3 regions of the Aliamphritea hakodatensis genome follow, and region 3 is predicted to be linked to each of the others. Evidence: predicted binding sites of a transcription regulator. Region 3 holds the regulator's gene; each other region holds the start of a gene.
The links. The regulator FliA, encoded in region 3, starts transcription of late flagellar genes. The targets are predictions, from matches to a motif close to CTAAAGTTNNNNNNNNNNCNGCCGATA.
Positions count from the first base shown of each region.

Region 1 (5,406 bases), 1.4 Mb from region 3:
GCTGGGGCAGCAGGGTGTTAAGGCGGCAATGATCCTCACCGGTGGCTTGTCCCGGGATGTTGGTTCCGATGGTAAGAGCCAGCGGGACGCCATCCGGGAAGCGGCAGAGCCCTATGGTATCCGGATTCTCGGCCCTGACTGTATGGGATTACTGGCCCCCTGGCAGAGCATTAATGCCAGCTATTCACACCTGAATATCCAGAAGGGCAAGGTAAGCTATATCGGCCAATCCGGTTTGCTGGGCACGGCGATGATTGACTGGGCAAATGGTCAGGGCATTGGTTTTTCACACTTCCTGACGCTGGGGGACGGGGTGGATGTGGACCTTGCTTCCATTATTGACTATCTGGCACAGGACCCGCACACCCAGGCGATTCTATTGCAGATGGATCATCTGATCGGCAGTTCCCGGGATTTTATCAGTGCATTACGGGCTGCTTCCCGGAACAAGCTGGTGCTGGTGCTGAAATCCAATATGGTCTTCGCTGAAGACCGCTTGCAGGCGCCGGCACCGGGTATCGCCCATGAAGATCTGGTGTACAACGCGGCCCTTAGCCGGGCGGGTGCGGTCAGGGTTGATACCAGCGATCAGCTGTTTAATGCGCTGGAAACCCTGTCGCGGATGAAAACCATGCGCGGTGAACGGTTGGCGATTGTTTGTAACGGTATGGGGCCCAGTGCGCTGGCGGTGGACCGGTTAAGGAGACGGGGCGGCCGGCTGGCAGAACTGACCCCGGCAACGGTGACTGCCCTGAAGGAAGTCTTACCGGGCAACTGGAGTGGCCGTAATCCTATTGATCTGAGTGCAGAAGCTACCCCGGAGTGTTTCTCCCGGGCGGTGCAGTTACTGAGCAAAGACGATCAGGTAGATGTGGTGCTGGTGGTGCATGCTCCCACCCGTCTGGCTTCCGGGGCGGATACCGCTGAGGCGGTGATTGCGGTGGCTAAAAAAACCGTGCGAAACGTTCTGACCTGCTGGATGGGGCGTAGCACGGCGATTGACTGCCGCAACCTGTTTAATGATGCCGGGATGACGACCTTTATCACCCCGGAAGAGGCGGTGGATGCGTTTATGTATATGGTGGACTTCCACCGTAACCAGAGCGCCATGAAACAGACGCCGCTGCCTTATATCACCCAGAACCGGGAAAATCATATCCGGGCCAAGCATTTACTGGAGGTGGCGTCGGCAAAGGGCCGCAGTTTCCTGCGCCACAGTGAGGCCTGCGAGCTGCTGGATCAGTACAGTATTCCGGTGGCTAAATCCTGGTATGCAGATGATATAGAAGAAGCGGTTGAGGCTTCGCAGCAGTTTGACCGTCCGGCGGCGATCAAGGTACTTCACGACCAGAATGCCCAGCCGTACTGTTATGACGAAAAAAGTCAGCAACGCTGGCAGGATCTGGCGCTGGATCTGGAGAACGAACAGGAAGTCCGGCAGGCGGCGGTCCGGCTGGCATACCGGGCACGGGAGCGTTGCCCGGAAAGCGGTGCATTGGGATTCTGCGTTCAGCCCATGCAGCGGGGCAAACAGTCGATTCTGATCAACCTGGGTATCAGCCGGGACCCGGTGTTCGGGCCAGTGATAATTTTTGGTGTCGGGGGGTATACGGTGGATGTGATTGCTGACCGGCGGGTAATGTTGCCCCCGCTGAATCTGAGTCTGGCCCGGCAACTGATCTGTCAGAGCCGCGCATGGCAGGTACTGCAGGAAAACAGCCACCGCCCGCACAGCGATCTGGAACAGTTGTGTGAAGTGTTGCTGAGTTTGTCGCAAATGGCTGTGGAATTACCCCATTTACAGGCGGTGGAGATTAACCCGCTGATGATCAACAAGCAGGGCGTACTGGCGGTGGATGCCGCAGTATCTCTGGGGGAGCCGGCACCGCTGGCAATTTCTGCCTATCCTGAGCATCTGCGGGAAGAAGTTAGCCTGAAAGGCGGAAGGCCCGTTGAGATCCGGCCGATTCGCGGCGAGGATGAGCCCAATCATTTGTTGTTTTATAACAGCCTCAGCGCTGAATCGATCCGGCTGAGGTATTTCTATAACCGTGGTGTGCCGGATCATCTGGAACTGGCCAACTGGACGCAGATTGATTACGACCGGGAGATGGCCTTTATCGCCACAGCCTGGAAAGCGGATGGCAGCGGCTGGGAGACCCTCGGAGTGGTACGGGCGGTGACCGACGCGGATAATGTCCGTGCGGAGTTCTCGGTGGTTATCCGTGATGAGCTGCAGGGGGAAGGGCTGGGCCGTATTCTGATGCAAAAGGTCATCGACTACTGCCGCAGCCGGGGCACACTGTTGCTGATGGGCTCAACACTGGTGTCGAATAAGGGCATGCAGGGGCTGGCCCGTCATCTGGGCTTTAATAACAGCTACAACATGGATGAAGACGCTATCGAAATGGAGATGCTGCTGAATGAGCCGGAACAGGACTGGCAGAAGCAGCGGCTGAAGCACTGACTGGCAGGGGAATCATGGGCACTGAAGGGGCACTCTTCAATGCCTGACCGGTTATAGCGTTGGGCAGAACACTTCGTGCAGGGTGTGAATAATGCGGGTAGCATTATTGCCCGACAGCGAATAGTAGATGGTCTGCGATTCACGGCGGGTGCTGACTAACTCATCCTTGCGCAGTACTGCCAGATGCTGCGATAAAGCCGACTGACTAAGATCCAGATAGTCGTTTAACTGAGTGACCGACAGTTCTTTGCCATCGAGATGACAGAGAATCAGTAACCGGCTTTCGTTACTCAGGGCTTTCATTATTTTTGCGGCCTGGGCCGCATTGTCTTTCATCATTACCAGGGTCTCTGGCGTCATAGGATGATCCGCAATGGTATTCAAGGGGAAGTCTCCGGTAATTTTTATTATTGTGCGGGACTGACCAAGGATCACTCGGCCATCCAACACAGGGATTCTAGTGGAACTGGAATTAAATCTCAATTTGCTAATACACTAGAAACGACGCTGGCTGGCGAGCAGATACTGCAGTTTGTCGCTGAAAAAAATCCCGGGGAGTATTTGCGTCCGGCACTGATCGTAATTTTTTTGATCATATACCTAAGTAGGATGCCGGACATTGATCTGAATCGGGTTATGTTGCGGCGCTTTCAGCGGGGGCCGGTCCGGTCAGGTTTTCAAAGAAAACATCGAGTTTTTCCTGCACCAGATCGTAGGTGGTATCGATATTGGCGGCAATGTCTCCTTCAAGCACTTTCAGACCGTCGAGAATTTCACGGGCTTCATCAAAGCCCTGTTTGATGCCGCCGCGGATGATCTCGCTGAACTTACTGGCCGCTTCTGCTTCGCTGAGTTCCGGATTTTGCTGCCGGTAGCTGCCGAAGAAGGCCGTGGTCTGGCTTGCGATACGTTCTGCCGTGGCTTCCGGGCTGACATCCAGGCCAGCGTCATAGGCTTTGTTGATAGAATTCTCGCCGAGATCAGCTTCCAGTACTTCATTGAGCTTATCAATCGCACTGCGGTACACCAGCGCCAGGGAGTCGTTACCGGAGCTGATGCTGACATTCAGTGATGCCTGCAAGATTGACTGGTTCAGTTCGGTCCGGCTGGACTGGGCGGTGCTGACCTGTTCGGTCTGGTTTTTTTGCTGAGCAGATACGTCATTGCTGCGGGGCGTGGTTCCCTGAGTATTAATCTCCATAGTACCGGTCTCTGAATGGGGTTAACGATCTCTTTACTATCGGCTACTCAGGGAAAATATCGAGTGAATTTATTTCAACCGGGCCGGGGCAGCGTGCGCCAGTCCCGGCCAGGCATGAATAAACAGAGATGCTGTTATTCGTTAGTGATGCCGGTCTGCCGCCCGATGGTGCGGTTACGGCCCATCTGTTTAGCCTTATACAGGGCCTCATCGGCAGCTTTGAGAACGGCGCTGCTGTCTGCCAGATCATCGGTATTCTGGCACAGGCCCAGACTTATACAGACCTGCACATAGTCCGACTCCGGCTGGCCTTTGCTGCGCTGATTTTTGCCCTCGTCGGCATCTTCCGGGCGGTTGTCGCCGCGAATATACATCGGGTACCCGGCCACTGCTTCCCGGACCCGCTCTGCGGTATGCCAGGCGGCTGCTTCATCCTTGCCTTTAAAGAGGATGGTAAATTCTTCACCCCCATAACGGAATACCTGCGCGCCTTTGGCGGCCTGACGCATCTGGCTGGCCACCATTCTCAGTACCTGATCGCCGACATCGTGGCCGTAGGTATCGTTGAATTTTTTGAAGTGGTCCACATCCACCATGGCCAGGGTGTAATGTTTACCGACACTGGCGAGCTGGTTCTCCAGTGCCCGTCGTCCGGGCAGGCCGGTCAGTTCATCGATAAATGCCATGCTGTAGGAGTTAAACAGAATGGTAAACAGCAGCAATATTAGCGCCGAGCAGGCGAACAACGCAGAAACCAGTGGCTGTGCGAAGAACGCCAGCATAACCGCCGCGGCCAGTGTCATCATCAGCATGGCGGCGTCTACCAGGCTCTGACGCCGCATCAACAGAAAACCGTTAAGTAGCAGCGTTGCCGAGAATACTGCCAGGCTGACCTGATTCAGTAATAGCGGATCAAATGCCAGCTCCAGCATGGATGACGGCAGGGTGCTTATCCAGCCGGCGAAGCTCTGGGTATATTTCAGCCCACATAACAGCAGGTAACCGCAGATGATAATGCCCGCCCGGGGGATGGCCCAGCGAGGACTGAAGCCCCGTTCCGGGTACAGACTGAGTAACGCCTGCTGGGCCGGAAACAGCAGGCAAAGCAGGCTGAAAAACACAAAATTGGCAGGCAGATTAAGTGAGGTCTGCAGCTCCGCCTGAATGGCTGCATAAAAGCAAAGGGCGTTGAGTGACCCCAGGAACAGCCGGCCCTGATTAAAACTCATCGCAAGGATCAGACTAATAACACCAAGAATATACGGGAGCAGGGTAACTATATCTTTATAGTGCAGGGGCAGGGCGGCTGCCTGCTGCTGTAACAGGATTCCGGCAATCAGGGTGATAATGCCGGGAATCAGTAAACGCAGCGACTTTGTGAAGGCATGAGCAAGCAAAGAAATGGCCTTAAAATAACAAACAAATTAAGGCGTTAGGGTATCACAGGCTGTCCGGATGATGAGGCTGCTGTTAACCGCTTTGGGGAATTTCTTTGCCGGTTTCAGTTCGTTTCCGGGTGCTCGTTATGGTATTGCTCTATCAGAATAACGATGATCCCCAGCAGGAAGGTTTCCAGTTCATCAACACTTTTATTGAAGTAGCTGAGAAATTTTTCTGCCTGATGATCCTGCAGGAGCTTATTCATCAGTGAGTACTGGATTTCCGGCTTGTTGTTATCGGTACGGGGGGTTATCTGCCAGTTAATAAAGTCGCTGTGCAGATCGGCCATCTGTTCCTG
Region 1 is NZ_AP025281.1:3,073,726-3,079,131, reverse strand. It holds gene PCI15_RS14195 (bifunctional acetate--CoA ligase family protein/GNAT family N-acetyltransferase) at 1-2,467, shown strand, start outside; gene PCI15_RS14190 (ArsR/SmtB family transcription factor) at 2,519-2,827, opposite strand; gene PCI15_RS14185 (DUF5610 domain-containing protein) at 3,102-3,668, opposite strand; gene PCI15_RS14180 (GGDEF domain-containing protein) at 3,803-5,065, opposite strand; gene PCI15_RS14175 (hypothetical protein) at 5,170-5,406, opposite strand, start outside.
Region 1: a site for FliA is predicted at 3,706-3,732, ahead of PCI15_RS14185 (DUF5610 domain-containing protein). Genes of this name have one in related genera too.

Region 2 (5,406 bases), 650 kb from region 3:
AAAGGTGTACTTATGAGCGTCGTTGATACCATTAAAGAGCAGATCGAATCCAATGATATTCTGCTGTACATGAAGGGCACGCCCCGTTTCCCGCAGTGTGGCTTTTCTTCCCGCACAGTTGAAGCGGTGATGGAGTGCGGCGAGCGCTTTGCGTTTGTGAACATTCTGGAAAATCCGGAAATCCGCTCTGAGCTGCCAAAATACGCTAACTGGCCAACCTTCCCGCAACTGTGGGTAAAAGGTGAGCTGATCGGTGGCTGCGACATCGTTGCTGAAATGGCGGCAAGCGGCGAGCTGAAAGAACTGATTGCTGAAGCGGCTGCGGGTCAGGCTGAAAGCGAATAAGTCATAGTTGGATCAGCAGGCTGGTAATTAATATTCTTTATCGTTTTTATTGACGCGTTTAATTAGTCTAATAAGAACTATCTGCTATGCTGATCCGCACTTAATTTGTGCGCGGGAAACCGCTGTATTCTTTAATTCATTTAAGAGAGAACTAAACATGGCCGTATTAGTAGGTAAGAACGCTCCGGACTTTACAGCACCAGCCGTACTGGGCAACGGTGAAATCGTTGATGCTTTTACACTGTCTGAAGCAACTAAGGGCAAGAAAGCTGTAGTATTCTTCTACCCACTGGACTTCACTTTCGTATGTCCTTCTGAGCTGCTGGCTTTCGATCACCGTATCGAAGAATTTGCTAAGCGTGGCGTTGAAGTAATCGGTGTTTCTATCGACTCTCACTTCTCTCACAACGCATGGCGTAACACCCCTGTAGAGCAGGGTGGTATTGGTCCGGTTAAATACACGCTGGTTGCCGACATGACTCACAGCATCTGCAAAGACTACGACGTTGAGTCTGAAGGCGGCGTTGCTTTCCGTGGTTCTTTCCTGATCGACGAAGACGGTCTGGTACGTCACCAGGTTGTTAACGATCTGCCACTGGGCCGTAACGTTGACGAAATGCTGCGTATGGTTGACGCGCTGGCGTTCCACCAGAAGAACGGTGAAGTTTGCCCTGCAGGCTGGAGCGAAGGTGACGAAGGTATGGTTGCATCTCCTGAAGGTGTTGCAAGCTACCTGTCTGACAACGCTGACAAGCTGTAAGATTTAAGTATCTTAAAAAACCGCCTTCATGGCGGTTTTTTTGTGGCTGCCGTTCAGTGCCTGCGGTGTCGGCTGTATGTAAAAAATGCATGTGCTACATAGCGAATTAGAATGACCGGTTTTGTGCTGCTTGCGGTATGATAGCCGGTCTTTTCGTGTTTGCTGTCCGGGCTGTTCTGCCCCGGTGCTGTTGCTGATACTTTTCTTAATAACTTCATTAATGAATGAATGACGGGATGTCCTGTGCCGAATAAGTCTTTTGCGGGCGAAATGCCGTTCGCTGAATTTGTTACCCTGATGGCTATGATGATGTCATTGGTTGCCCTTGCTATTGATGCCATGTTACCGGCGCTGGCGCTGATGGGAGACGCGCTTCAGGTGACCGATGCGAATGATGTGCAACTGGTGGTTTCCGTCCTGTTTCTTGGCATGGCTGTGGGGCAGCTGTGTTATGGCCCCGCTTCGGACAGTTTTGGCCGCCGGCCGGTGATGTATGTGGGCTATGCACTCTTTATTGCTGGCGGGGTTTTGAGCATCGCCGCGCAGGATCTCGATGTGATGCTGCTTGGGCGGTTTTTACAGGGGTTTGGGCTGGCAGCCCCCAAGATACTCACGGTGGCGATTGTCCGGGATCAGTTTGCCGGACGTGAAATGGCCCGGGTGATGTCCTTTATTATGGTCATCTTCATTGTGATTCCGATGGTGGCGCCGGTGTTCGGGCAACTGATTCTCTGGGTGGCTGACTGGCGTTACATTTTTGTGGCGATTCTGCTGATCGGCCTGATCAGTCTGGTCTGGTTTCATCAGCGTCAGCCCGAAACCCATCCGGTTGACAAGCGGGTGCCATTTTCACTGAAGGCGATCAGCAAAGCATTCATCAAAGTATCAACCGACCGCTTTGCTATGGGGTATACGTTGATGGCCGGGATTGTTTCCGGTGCGTTTGTGGCTTATCTGAGTTCTTCTGCGCAGGTGTTTCAGCAGTTATATGGCCTGGGTGAGTGGTTCCCCCTGTATTTTGCGATGCTGGCTTTCGCCATTGGTTTTTCGTCTTACCTGAATGGCCGTCTGGTGATGCGGCTGGGAATGCAGCATCTGACCTGGCGGGCCTTACTGGTGCTGATGGTCAGCTCAGCCCTGTGTGTGGCTGGCAGCAGTTACTGGCAGGGGATGCCGCCGTTATGGCTGTTAACCCTGTATTTCATCGTGGCGTTTGCCTGTATCGGGATGCTGTTCAGTAATCTGAATGCGCTTGCCATGGAAGGGCTGGGTAAGTATGCCGGTATGGGGGCCGCAGTCGTGGGAGCGGTGTCTACGCTGTTATCCGCAGTGATCGGGGTGTTCATCGGTGGTCTGTTCAACGGCACGGTTATTCCGCTGGTGGCAGGGTTTGCCGTGTGTGCGGCTGCCGGTCTGGTGATGATGCGCTGGATTGAAGCGGGGCAACGGCAAACGGAAGTGTCCTGATACGAAAAAAGCCCTGCAGTGTCAGGGCTTTTTTATGGGGGCGTGTCAGACGCCGGTTATTCGTAGTGGTCCTGAACCATGCTCCAGCCGCCCAGATCTTTCCAGCGGTTGACGATGGTGCAGAACAGCTCGGCGGTTTTCATGGTGTCATACAGAGCCGAGTGTGCTTCTTTGCCGTCGAAGTCGATGTCGGCAATGTCACAGGCTTTCGCCAGTACGGTGTGGCCAAACGCCAGACCTGCCAGTGTGGCGGTATCGAAGGTGGAAAACGGGTGGAACGGGTTGCGTTTCATGTCGCAGCGGTTTGCGGCTGCCGTTACGAAACTGTGATCGAAGTGAGCATTATGCCCCACCAGAATTGCCCGTTTACAGTTATGGGCTTTGACGGATTTGCGGATCGGCTTAAAGATCTTTTCCAGTGCTTCCTGCTCGTCGATGGCACCGCGCAGAGGGTTGTACGGGTCAATGCCGGTAAACTCCAGTGCGGACTTTTCCAGATTGGCACCTTCAAACGGGTCTACGTTGAAGGAGTAGCTCTGGTCAATCAGCAGGTTTCCGTCGTCATCCATCGTCAGGGTAACGGCAGCAATTTCCAGAAGAGCATCTGTCTCGGCATTGAACCCGGCAGTTTCAACGTCGATTACCACTGGCAGGTAGCCCCGGAAGCGGGTGGACATCGGATGCTGATAGGCACTGTTATGTTTAGTCAAATGAGATCCTTAAAGGCTGTCTCTTCAGCCTGCAGTTGAGTATGAGGCCAGTGTATAATCTTGGCCGGCCGTTGTCATTGCTACGGAAGTATTTGCAGTACATTACTGCTAAGATGGATAGACACTGATCAGCGGTTAAATATCCCGGTATCTTCAGTAAAGTTTTAACTGCACCAGTCGATATCTGATACGTTGGTTTGGTATCTGTAAGGGTTTGATCTTTTTATGCGAATTATTCTGGGACTGTTGATAGCTTTTTGGATACTGCCTGCCGGGGCGGCAAGCTTCGTGGCGACCATCGATCAGTCCCGCTGGGATCTTGAGTCCTCCAAGTTTAACTGCCGTATGTCGCAAAAAATCCCCCTGTTCGGAGAAGCCGTATTCGATCATCAGGCTGGCGAGCAGATCCGTTTTGTTCTGAAACCGCTTCAGGGTCATGGCATGAAAGGGAAGGCGATGCTGATGGCAGAGGCTTCTCCCTGGCAGCCGGGTACCCCGCCGATGCGGATCGGAGAGGTGGAGTTCAACCAGTACAGTGGTGAGATCGAAGTGCTGAGCCCGCAGGCTCAGAATATGGTTGCCGCCCTGTATAAGGGCATGATGCCGACCTTTAAAGCCCGCAACTGGCTGGGGACCGGGGAAAATGTCCGGATAGGACTCTCAGCGGCCAACTTCCAGCCGGCGTTTGAAAGTTATTCAGGCTGTGTGGCCGGTCTGTTGCCGGTGAATTACCGTCAGATCGCCCGTACCGCGGTATTGTTCCCGTCGGCCACCTGGCGCTTGTCGGATGCCACCAAGGCCCGGCTGGATCTGATTGCAGTGTATGTGAATAATGATGAGGCGGTCAGCTCGGTTTACGTAGACGGCCACTCAGATACCCAGGGCCGGCGTCTGGCAAACCGGGATTTATCTAAGAAGCGTGCTGATGAAGTGACGGCGTATCTGATTACTAAGGGGGTTAATCCTGACGTGATTATTACCCGTTATCACGGCGAACGGTATCCGGTGGGGCAGAAGAACGACCGGGCAACCCGTGACCGCAGTCGCCGGGTAACCATCCGGCTGGACCGGGATCAGCCTTAACTTCAGTCCTCCGTCTGAGCGGTTGAATCGCCGGAACGTGCGTTGCCCTTTGAGATAGTGGGGATTTATCCCCGCTGTCTCTGTTCCTGCTGTGTATTCATGCTATAATTTTGCCCTTTCCTTTTTCAGGTAATACATCGGGTTGTCTGCCCGGTGGTAGATTTTCGTGTGGAGTTCTTTTATGTCCGACATTAATAAGGTTGTGCTGGCCTACTCCGGCGGCCTTGATACATCTGTAATCGTTCGTTGGTTACAGGAAACTTACAACTGTGAAGTCGTGACATTCACGGCAGATCTGGGCCAGGGTGAAGAAGTTGAACCTGCCCGTGCCAAAGCTGAAGCTCTGGGTGTAAAAGAAATTTACATCGAAGATCTGCGCGAAGAGTTTGTCCGTGATTTCGTATTCCCGATGTTCCGTGCGAATACTATCTACGAAGGTGAATACCTGCTGGGCACGTCAATTGCCCGTCCGCTGATTGCCAAGCGTCTGATTGAAATCGCCAATGAAACCGGCGCAGATGCTATCTCTCACGGTGCAACCGGTAAGGGTAACGATCAGGTTCGTTTTGAAATGGGTGCTTACGCACTTAAGCCGGGCGTTGAAGTTATTGCGCCATGGCGTGAGTGGGATCTGACATCCCGTGAAACCCTGATGAAGTACTGTGAAGAGCACAACATCCCGGTAGACTTCTCAAGCAACAAGAAGAAGTCTCCGTACTCGATGGATGCTAACCTGCTGCACATTTCTTACGAAGGCGACATTCTGGAAGATCCGTGGGCAGAAGCTGAAACGGATATGTGGCGCTGGTCCGTTTCCCCTGAGGAAGCACCGGACGAAGCTCAGTACATGGAGCTGACTTACGAAAAAGGCGATATCGTTGCGATTGACGGTGAGCCAATGTCTCCGGCAACTGTCCTGACTTACCTGAACAAGGTAGGTGGTGAGCACGGTATTGGCCGTCTGGACATCGTTGAAAACCGTTTCGTCGGAATGAAGTCCCGCGGTTGCTATGAAACACCGGGCGGCACCATCATGCTGCG
Region 2 is NZ_AP025281.1:3,835,960-3,841,365, reverse strand. It holds gene grxD (Grx4 family monothiol glutaredoxin) at 13-345, shown strand; gene PCI15_RS17540 (peroxiredoxin) at 503-1,105, shown strand; gene PCI15_RS17535 (multidrug effflux MFS transporter) at 1,349-2,572, shown strand; gene rnt (ribonuclease T) at 2,629-3,249, opposite strand; gene PCI15_RS17525 (flagellar protein MotY) at 3,508-4,365, shown strand; gene PCI15_RS17520 (argininosuccinate synthase) at 4,547-5,406, shown strand, end outside.
Region 2: a site for FliA is predicted at 3,439-3,465, ahead of PCI15_RS17525 (flagellar protein MotY). Genes of this name have one in related genera too.

Region 3 (5,406 bases):
ATATTCGCGATAACCTTGATCTGATGCCCGGGGCGTACAGGATCACTCTGATGGGGGTGATTGTCGGGGAGTCTGAGGTGTATCCTGAGCGGGAGCTGGCCATTAATCCGGGCCAGGTATTTGGTCACCTGCAAGGTATTACGGTTAAAGATCCGGCCTTTGGTCTGGATGCGGTGTGGGTTGAGCAGAGTCAGAAAGAGCAGGCTCAGACGCTCGGTTATACCGTTGTGGATGCCGGGACGGTCGTTGCTACGCACCTTAATCAGTTGTTGCAGGCCCATTCTCATGAGCTGATGGGGCATGATGAGGTTCAGCAGTTGCTGGATATTCTGGCGAAATCCTCGCCCAAGTTGGTTGAGGATCTGGTGCCGGGGAAATTGTCTGTCAGTATTATTCTGAAAGTGCTGCAGAATCTGCTGATGGAACAGGTGCCAATCAAGGATTTCCGTACCATTACGGAGGCGCTTGCTGAGGCGGTGCCGAGAAGTGCGGATCCTTTGACGCTGACAGCGGCAGTGCGGGTGGCGTTAAACCGTCTGATTGTACAGAATATCAACGGTTCGGAGCCGGAGTTGCCGGTTATTACACTTGATCCTCAGCTTGAGCAACTGTTACTGGGGTCAATGCAGCAGGGTAACAGCGAAGGGTTGGTAATTGAGCCGGGTATGGCGGAACAGTTACAGACGTCACTGACTGAGGTGGCGCAGCAACAGGAAATTGCCGGACGGCCGGCGGTATTGCTCGTAGCTGCACCGGTCAGGCCCTTGCTTGCCAAGTTTGTGCGTTACGGTGAACAGCAGATATCAGTGCTTTCGTATCAGGAAATCCCGGAGAACAAACGGGTGACGATCATCGCGACTGTCGGAGGGCAGAACCGTGATCAGTAAGAGTGTTGAAACATCAAAGTTTTCCAGGGGATGGCCGATATACAGGAACGGTTATGAAGGTTAAACGTTTTTTTGCGCCGGACATGCGACAAGCGATGCAGAGGGTTCGAGAGGAAATCGGACCTGACGCTGTCATTGTGTCTAATCATCGGGTTGCCGGAGGGGTAGAGGTTGTTGCCGCCCACGAGCACGAGTATGAAGCTGCGCAGGAAGCCTTCAAACGTAAACAGGCGTTAGAAAAACAGCAACAACAGCAGCAACGGCAGCAACAGCAGCAGGCTCAGCGTCAGGTTGCCCGGGAAGCCAGTCCTAAGCTGCAAAGTAATCTGGCTGATGAGTTGCGTAAGGCGCAGGCCAGAATTGCGGCGGCTCAGGCCGGTGCGGAAGAACCTGCAAAGGCAAAAAATCAGCAGGTCGAAGATCCGGGGCTGGACGGGATACTGGATACCCTGAAACAGCGTCAGGCGCAGCAGGCCGCGAGAAATTTTGAGCGCAATGAGGGGCGGCAGCCAGGTTCTGTCGCGCCTGCTATTTCACCGGTATCGCCTCCGCCAGCCCCGGGTATAGATGAATATGCCGCGCAGGCCAAACCGGTTGTGCGGCAGGAGCCTAGCTACAGTCCGCCGGCACCTGATCCTCAGGTGGCTTCGATGCGGGCCGAAATTGATACGCTCAAATCACTGCTCTTACAGCAGGTTTCCCAGCCCAAAAGTACAGCAGAGCCCAACGTTGTGGCGGCACCTGCGCCGCAAAGAGCGGAAGAACCTTCAGAGCCTGAAGAGAGCGTGCTGCATAAACGGGTAGAGCACCGTCTTGAGAAACTTGGCATCGGGCCGCATCTGCGCCGTCAACTGATAAAGCTGGAAGGTGCTGAAAGCGTGGATGATGGCTGGCGGGATACATTGTCCCGTCTGAGTGAGTCGATTCCGGTGATTGGTGGCGACTTCGTTGAGCGTGGCGGTATGATTGCTTTTGTCGGGCCGACCGGTGTGGGGAAAACCACCACGATTGGTAAGCTGGCTGCGCGCTATGTTCTGAAGCATGGCAGTTCCAGTGTGGCGCTGGTGACGACTGACTCATACCGTATAGCAGCGCATGAGCAATTGCTTACTTTTGGCCGGATTCTGGACATTCCGGTGCGGGTGGTTGATGAAAATCACAGTCTGGATGAGGTTTTATTGTCATTGCGCAATAAGCGGCTGGTATTGATTGATACTGCAGGTATGAGTGCGCATGAGCCGCATACCCAGGCTCAGCTTGATATGCTGGAAAGTGTCAGTGTGCGGATGAAAAAGCTGTTGGTGCTTTCCTGCTCCAGCCAACGGCATGTCATCGAGAATGCCTATGAAACCTACAGCCGAATGGGGCTTAATGGCTGTATTCTCAGTAAGTTAGATGAATCCGGAAATCTTGGTGAGGCAATCGAGCTTATCGTTGATAACGGTTTGCCTGTTACCTATGTGACCGATGGTCAGCGGGTGCCGGATGATCTGGATGTGGCCCACAAGCGGGATCTGGTCAGCCGTGCAGTCGTGACAGCGCAGCGCGTTTCCCGTAATCAGCGTATGGCGCAGGACCGGCGTCAGGATAAACTTTCACAAAATGGGCAGTGGGTTGATTGATGGGATATCAGATAGGAAGACATAATGACTAGTCCGCACCCGGTGAAAGTTGTCGCAGTTACCGGGGGTAAAGGCGGCGTTGGCAAAACCAATGTGTCAGTTAACCTGAGTCTTGCGCTGGGGGAGATTGGTCGCAGGGTGGTGCTGATGGATGCTGACCTGGGGTTGGCGAATGTGGATGTGTTGCTGGGTGTAAAAGCAACTCAGAACATTACGGACGTGCTCGCCGGAGACTGTTCATTACGGGATCTGCTGATCGAAGTCGGTGAGAATGTCCACATTGTGCCCGCCGCTTCCGGGACACAGGCGATGACGACGCTGAGTGCGCATGAGCATTCAGAACTGATTCATTCGTTCAGTGATATCGAAGATCAGCTGGATGTACTGATTATAGATACCGCGGCAGGTATTTCGGACACAGTAGTGAGCTTTGTCAAAGCGGCGCAGGAAGTTGTCGTGGTAGTGTGTGATGAACCGACCTCTATTACAGACGCATATGCGCTGATGAAGCTGCTGAACCGTGATTATCAGGTGAACCGGTTTCGGGTACTTGCCAATATGGTACGTTCAGAGCAGGAAGGTCGGAATATATACAGTAAGCTGCTGACAGTGGCAGAAAGGTTTCTGGATGTGACGCTTCAATACCTGGGATCAATCCCTTATGATGAGTCAGTCCGTAAAGGTGTACAGCAGCAACGTGCTGTTTTAAAAGCGTTTCCAAAGAGTAAGGCCTCGTTGGCATATAAGCAGCTGGCGGCAAAAGTAGATGATTGGGGTGTGTCATCTTCACCCCGTGGTCATCTGGAGTTTTTTGTTGAGCGATTGGTTAAAGGGGCAAATCAACGCTGACAAGTCAGAAGAGCAAATATGTATAACCAGTTACAGTTTAAGTCGGGTCAGGAGCTGATCGAGCAATATGCGCCGTTGGTAAAACGTATCGCGCATCATCTGCTGGCGCGCTTGCCTGCAAACGTTGTGCTGGATGATTTGATTCAGGCCGGCATGGTTGGCTTGCTTGAAGCCGGCAAAAAATACGATCCCACCAAAGGCGCAAGTTTTGAAACTTATGCCGGTATCCGGATCCGCGGTTCCATTATTGATGAGGTTCGTCGGGGGGACTGGACACCCCGTTCAGTGCACCGTAATGGCCGTCGGGTTTCCGAAGCAATTCAGGCAATTGAATCCCGTACAGGCAGAGATGCCCAAGATGGGGAGGTTGCCGCCGAATTAAATATCACTATCACTGAATATCACGCATTATTGAAGGACTCCGCTGAGAGCCGGCTGTTCAGCTTTGAAAAGCTGATTGGTCCGCAGGAAGACGGTCCGGGCGAAAATATCGCCGCAGAGAATTTAAGTCCTGAAGATGAATATCAAGAATTGGGATTTGTTCAGGCAATCGCAACGGCAATTGAAGGTTTGCCGGAGCGGGAAAAATTAGTGTTGTCGTTGTATTACGACGAAGAAATGAACTTAAAAGAAATCGGTCAGATCCTGGGTGTCAGTGAATCCAGAGTAAGCCAGATTCATAGTCAGGCAGCGTTACGCTTGCGAAGTCGGTTAAGAGACTGGCAATAGCTGGCAGTCTGATGGATAGACACCGCTGGCTAGCGACAGTCAGATAGTTTTCCTGATGGAGGGATAGTCTTGAAGAAAGACATAAAAATACTTGTGGTAGATGATTTCTCTACTATGAGACGTATCATCAAAAATCTGCTCCGTGATCTGGGGTTTACCAATATTGTTGAGGCCGATGACGGTAAGACTGCTTTACCGATTCTGCAAAGCGGCAATATCGAGTTTCTGGTAACAGACTGGAATATGCCAATCATGACAGGTATCGATTTGCTTAAAACCGTGCGGGCTGATCCGGACCTGAAGCATATCCCTGTTCTGATGGTGACTGCGGAAGCGAAGCGCGACCAGATAGTTGAGGCGGCTCAGGCGGGTGTAAATGGTTATGTAATTAAACCGTTTACCGCTGCAGTGCTGAAAGAAAAAATCGATAAGATTTTTGAACGGCTGGGCTAGGTGGCGGCTATGTCTGAGACGATAGAGAATAAGGGAGCAAGTGGTTTTGAGCTTGAGTTGAAGCAGGATGCTGACAAGCTTGTGGAACATCTGGCAAACGGAGATGTTGGTGCAGCAATGACGCTGATCCACGACCTGAATGAAAAACGTCATCAGGCGCTGTATCACGAAGTCGGTACGCTGACCCGCTCACTGCATAATGCCATCGTCAGTTTTTCCGATGATGTCAGCAGCAATGCGATGTTGCAGGATTCCAAAGAGCACATTGCTTCAATATCTGATGCCAGTGACCGTTTGTCATATGTCATCGAGCTGACTGAAAGCAATGCTCATAAGACAATTGACAGTGTTGATATTTCACTGAACCTTGTATCCGAGCTGGAAGAAGGTTTCCGCCGCCGTCAGCGGCTGCTGGAAGAGTTCGATAAAGTTCAGCAGGACAAACCTGAGCTGGAAGGCCTGTATAAGCTTGCCTGCCAGCATGCGACTGATAACTCAGATGCCCTGGTTGAGCTGAAAGAGCGTCTGACAAATATCTTACTGGCGCAGGAGTATCAGGACATAACAGGACAGCTGATTAAACGTGTTATTCAGCTGGTTACCGACATTGAGTCACAGCTGGTTAGCCTGATGGAAGTTGCTTCCAGAGTTAATCGCCTGAATGGTATTGACGGTATGACGGCTGACGCAGAAGCGCTGGCTAAACAGAAAAAAATAATGGCTGAAGGCCCACAAATGGCAGCAAAAGATAATGATGAAGTTGCTTCCAGCCAGGATGATGTGGATGACCTCCTTTCCAGTTTAGGTTTTTAACAGGGGTAGGCAATGGCTTTAAATGTTGATCAGGAAATACTGGAAGATTTTTT
Region 3 is NZ_AP025281.1:4,488,226-4,493,631, reverse strand. It holds gene flhA (flagellar biosynthesis protein FlhA) at 1-887, shown strand, start outside; gene flhF (flagellar biosynthesis GTPase FlhF) at 941-2,509, shown strand; gene PCI15_RS20365 (MinD/ParA family protein) at 2,534-3,358, shown strand; gene PCI15_RS20360 (RNA polymerase sigma factor FliA) at 3,377-4,087, shown strand; gene PCI15_RS20355 (chemotaxis response regulator CheY) at 4,169-4,540, shown strand; gene PCI15_RS20350 (protein phosphatase CheZ) at 4,550-5,353, shown strand; gene PCI15_RS20345 (chemotaxis protein CheA) at 5,366-5,406, shown strand, end outside.